Regions from separate parts of the Geobacillus sp. BMUD genome, predicted to be linked through region 1. Evidence: a T-box and tRNA genes for the amino acid it is inferred to sense, from the RefSeq annotation. Region 1 holds a T-box; the other holds one or more tRNA genes.

The links. A T-box is a leader RNA that pairs with one kind of tRNA and senses whether it is charged. The one in region 1 lies ahead of thrS (threonine--tRNA ligase), so its partner is inferred to be a tRNA-Thr.
Region 2: it has a tRNA-Thr gene. The T-box ahead of thrS (threonine--tRNA ligase) is inferred to sense a tRNA for this amino acid. The anticodon was not compared.

The regions. Positions count from the first base shown of each region.
Region 1 covers NZ_SDLA01000002.1:264,589-266,951, reverse strand. Annotated here, with positions in the region: gene ytxC (putative sporulation protein YtxC) at 1-846, shown strand, start outside; T-box leader at 892-1,122, shown strand; gene thrS (threonine--tRNA ligase) at 1,177-2,363, shown strand, end outside.
Region 2 covers NZ_SDLA01000007.1:1,180-3,542, reverse strand. Annotated here, with positions in the region: gene ETC05_RS09625 (B3/B4 domain-containing protein) at 1-239, shown strand, start outside; tRNA gene ETC05_RS09620 (tRNA-Glu) at 473-544, opposite strand; tRNA gene ETC05_RS09615 (tRNA-Ser) at 549-641, opposite strand; tRNA gene ETC05_RS09610 (tRNA-Asn) at 648-722, opposite strand; tRNA gene ETC05_RS09605 (tRNA-Ile) at 901-974, opposite strand; tRNA gene ETC05_RS09600 (tRNA-Gly) at 984-1,054, opposite strand; tRNA gene ETC05_RS09595 (tRNA-His) at 1,232-1,304, opposite strand; tRNA gene ETC05_RS09590 (tRNA-Thr) at 1,318-1,393, opposite strand; tRNA gene ETC05_RS09585 (tRNA-Ser) at 1,433-1,523, opposite strand; tRNA gene ETC05_RS09580 (tRNA-Ile) at 1,543-1,619, opposite strand; tRNA gene ETC05_RS09575 (tRNA-Met) at 1,628-1,701, opposite strand; tRNA gene ETC05_RS09570 (tRNA-Ala) at 1,723-1,795, opposite strand; tRNA gene ETC05_RS09565 (tRNA-Pro) at 1,804-1,877, opposite strand; tRNA gene ETC05_RS09560 (tRNA-Arg) at 1,884-1,957, opposite strand; tRNA gene ETC05_RS09555 (tRNA-Leu) at 1,963-2,048, opposite strand; tRNA gene ETC05_RS09550 (tRNA-Gly) at 2,054-2,128, opposite strand; tRNA gene ETC05_RS09545 (tRNA-Lys) at 2,136-2,208, opposite strand.

The DNA.
Region 1 (2,363 bases):
GCGGAAAAACTGTTTTGGCTGTTGCATCACCGGCCGCAACCGGATGACAGTCCGCTGTTTCATGCCGCCTATGATGGGAAGAAAACGGTGGCCGTTTACATACACGGCGAAGAGAAATATGTGCTTGAGTCGCAAATCGTCCCAGCGATGACCGCATTTATGCAGGAGGTGATGGAAGACCGGCTGCTGCTATCCATCATTGCCAATGTTTTTTATTTCCGCGATGTCGAAGAACAGCAGCAAATTTTGGCCCTCGCTCATTCGTTTTTGGACGGCGAGCGGCGCGATTACCGGAAAAGCGCGGCGTTTGCCGCCTCGCGCACCGCGATGTTGCGCGACGCTTTCGCCTCCTTTTTGCGCGACGGCTTGTCGTTTTCGTTTTCTTCGTTCGTTACGTTCCGGTTGAAGCCGTATATGGAGCGCCTCCAACATTATGTCGAGCTGGCGATCGATGAATACAAGCTGGAGCAGGAGTATCAAAATTTTGTGCAAATGCTGCGCGACTGCTTGGCTGGCCGGGCGCCGCAATGGCCGCGCCTGTATTTGGTGCACGATCCGCCGCACTTCGTGTTTTACGACAGCGAGCAGCGGGAGCTGTCGACGGCGGAAGTGAGACAGTTGATCGATCGCCATCTCGTGTTCAGCCAGCCGATGTATATTGATGCATCGGTGCTTGCTCCGCTTGTCTCGCTTGCTCCGGCGGAAATTGAGCTGTACACCGATCATCCGGATGATGGCATGGTGCAGACGCTGCAAAACGTGTTTCAAGAACGGCTGACGGTCTGCCGCCGCGCCGATTTTTCCCGCTTGTTTGCCGCCAACGCTGGAAATGGAGGAGAAGCTTGATTTTTCCTGCTGTTTTCGCTATAATGTCGTCATGAATATGGATGAATACAAGCGATGACGAGGACATGGGCGCATTTTTACGGTTTCCAGAGAGGGAAGGCAGCGGCTGGAACCTTCCTAACACGAAAAATGCGCTTACCCCCTCAGAGCTGCGGCAGCGAACGCAATGCCCAGTAGTTGCCGCCGGTGGACGGCCGTTATCCTTGTTGAGCCATGGCATGGCGAGACACTGCCATGGGAAGAAGGGTGGAACCACGATGAAAACTCGTCCCTTTCGGAGGGAGGAGTTTTTTTCTTTTTCATCATCATGATAAAGGAGAGTGATTGCCGATGCCAGACGTCATTCGCATTACGTTCCCAGACGGGGCGGAAAAGGAGTTTCCAAAGGGGACGACGACGGAAGACATCGCTGCCTCGATCAGCCCGGGGCTGAAGAAAAAAGCGATCGCTGGAAAATGGAACGGCCGGTTCGTTGATTTGCGCACGCCGCTTCACGAAGACGGTGAACTGGTCATTATTACTCAAGACATGCCGGAAGCGCTTGACATTTTGCGCCATAGCGCTGCCCATTTAATGGCGCAGGCCATCAAGCGGCTGTACGGCAACGTCAAGCTCGGCGTCGGTCCGGTCATTGAAAACGGCTTTTACTATGATATCGACATGGAGCATAAGCTGACGCCAGACGATCTTCCAAAAATCGAAGCGGAAATGCGCAACATTGTCAAAGAAAATCTCGAGATCGTCCGCAAAGAAGTGAGCCGCGAAGAAGCCATCCGGCGGTATGAAGAAATCGGCGATGAATTGAAGCTCGAGTTGATCCGCGACATTCCGGAAGGCGAGACGATTTCCATTTACGAGCAAGGCGAGTTTTTCGACCTTTGCCGCGGCGTGCACGTGCCGTCGACCGGCAAAATCAAAGAGTTTAAGCTGCTCAGCATCTCGGGCGCCTACTGGCGCGGCGACAGCAGCAACAAAATGCTGCAGCGCATCTATGGCACGGCCTTTTTCAAAAAAGAAGATTTGGATCATTATTTGCACTTGCTTGAAGAAGCGAAAGAGCGCGACCACCGCAAACTCGGCAAAGAGCTCGAGCTGTTTATGACGTCGCAGCAAGTCGGACAAGGGCTGCCGCTTTGGCTGCCGAAAGGAGCGACGATCCGCCGCATCATTGAACGGTACATCGTCGATAAAGAAGTGGCGCTCGGGTACGATCATGTCTACACGCCGGTGCTCGGCAGCGTCGAGCTGTACAAAACATCGGGCCATTGGGACCATTACAAAGAAAACATGTTCCCGCCGATGGAGATGGACAATGAACAGCTCGTGCTGCGGCCGATGAACTGCCCGCATCACATGATGATTTACAAAAGCAAGCTGCACAGCTACCGCGAGCTGCCGATCCGCATCGCCGAATTGGGCACGATGCACCGCTATGAAATGTCGGGCGCTCTCACCGGACTGCAGCGCGTCCGCGGCATGACGCTCAATGACGCTCATATTTTCGTGCGCCCCGATCA
Region 2 (2,363 bases), on a different contig from region 1:
ACGGCCGCACAGTCAACTTTGCCAACAAACTTGTCAGCAAAGATGAACGAGGGCCGTTTGGCAGTCCCATCGTCGATTCAGAGCGAACCGCTGTGACGAGAGAAACGAAAAACGCTTTGCAAATCGTTTACTTTCTCCCATCAATGCCAGAAGAAACCGCCAAGCGCCAACTTCAAGCCATCCAAACGATGTTTGTGCAAATCCATGGCGGTGAAGCCGAGGCGCAATTGCTCGTTTGATCCCCCGCTTGCCTACCGTGGAAAACGGGGGACTCCTCCCTACATAAACAAAAAACGCAATGCCTCGTTCTTTAACGAAACGAAACACTGCGTTGTCCCCAACTTCGTAATACCATTTTGAAACTAACGAGAAACATTATAACAGATTTCCACACGCATCACAAGAAAAAACGCAAAAATCGACAAAAGAAATTGTATAAAAGGGCACCAGAATCTCTGGTGCCAGCAACCAGTGACCCGTACGGGATTCGAACCCGTGTTACCGCCGTGAAAGGGCGGTGTCTTAACCACTTGACCAACGGGCCATCATGGCGGAGAAGGCGGGATTTGAACCCGCGCGCCGCAAAACTGCGACCTAACGGTTTAGCAAACCGTCCCCTTCAGCCACTTGGGTACTTCTCCGTGACATGGCTCCGCAAGTAGGATTCGAACCTACGACCTACCGGTTAACAGCCGGTTGCTCTACCGCTGAGCTATTGCGGAATAATTAAGAAACATTCTTCAAACTTATTCTATCCCTTCCTCTACCAGCTGATTCAAGGATAACGGATGCGTCGGAGCAATAATGCAAATGCTCGTCGCCCGCTGTTGCTGTGGAACGATGGAACATTATTCGCACACTATTATAACAAATAGTCAAAAAACACTCAATGGGAAATAATGGGCCTAAGTGGACTTGAACCACCGACCTCACGCTTATCAGGCGTGCGCTCTAACCAGCTGAGCTATAGGCCCACCATCAAAAGCGGGTGATGGGAATCGAACCCACGACATCAGCTTGGAAGGCTGAGGTTTTACCACTAAACTACACCCGCACATGATTTTGATTGAATACCCACCACGCTTTTTCCATGCCTCTTCCTCTTCCAGCCTATTCAAGAAAGCTGGATGCGTCGAGGCAACTCGAAGCCAATTCGATGATGCCGATGCTCGTGGCTGAGGTTTTACCACTAAACTACACCCGCATATAACGAATAAAATATAAAGAAAAGGGCGACTAGTGGGAATCGAACCCACGCATGCCAGAGCCACAATCTGGTGCGTTAACCACTTCGCCATAGTCGCCGTAGCCGTATACTGGTGCCGGCTGCAGGACTTGAACCCGCAACCTACTGATTACAAGTCAGTTGCTCTACCAATTGAGCTAAGCCGGCATGATTCAAACACATTCACACTTCATCCGACACAAAGCATGGCGGAGGAGGAGGGATTCGAACCCCCGCGCGCCTTGCGGCGCCTCTCGGTTTTCAAGACCGACCCCTTCAACCACTTGGGTACTCCTCCAAAAAAGCAACAATAATAATGGTGGACCTTGTAGGACTCGAACCTACGACCGGACGGTTATGAGCCGTCTGCTCTAACCAGCTGAGCTAAAGGTCCGACAATAGTGGCGGTGGAGGGGATCGAACCCCCGACCTCACGGGTATGAACCGTACGCTCTAGCCAGCTGAGCTACACCGCCAAATTGAATAAGGTTAAAAGGTGGAGCCTATCGGGATCGAACCGATGACCTCCTGCGTGCAAAGCAGGCGCTCTCCCAGCTGAGCTAAGGCCCCATGATAAATCGGGAAGACAGGATTTGAACCTGCGACCTCACGGACCCGAACCGTGTGCTCTACCAAGCTGAGCTACTTCCCGATAAAACGCGCTCGAGAGGATTCGAACCCCTAACCTTCTGATCCGTAGTCAGATGCTCTATCCAATTGAGCTACGAGCGCACAAGTGCCGAGGGCCGGACTCGAACCGGCACGGTAGTTACCTACCCCAGGATTTTAAGTCCTGTGCGTCTGCCAATTCCGCCACCCCGGCGGAAGTGGAGCGGAAGACGGGGCTCGAACCCGCGACCCCCACCTTGGCAAGGTGGTGTTCTACCGCTGAACTACTTCCGCAAGACGATGAGCCATGGAGGACTCGAACCTCCGACCCTCTGATTAAAAGTCAGATGCTCTACCTACTGAGCTAATGGCTCGTGGTTAGGTATACACTTCAGATATTTGACGATGTCCCTTCCTCTGCTAGCTGATTCGACGGTGTCCAGTGCGTCGGGACAACTCGAAGCAATCCCGAAGATGCATCGCTCGTTACTGAGCTAATGGCTCACGATTGCTGGTTTAATGGCTTAAG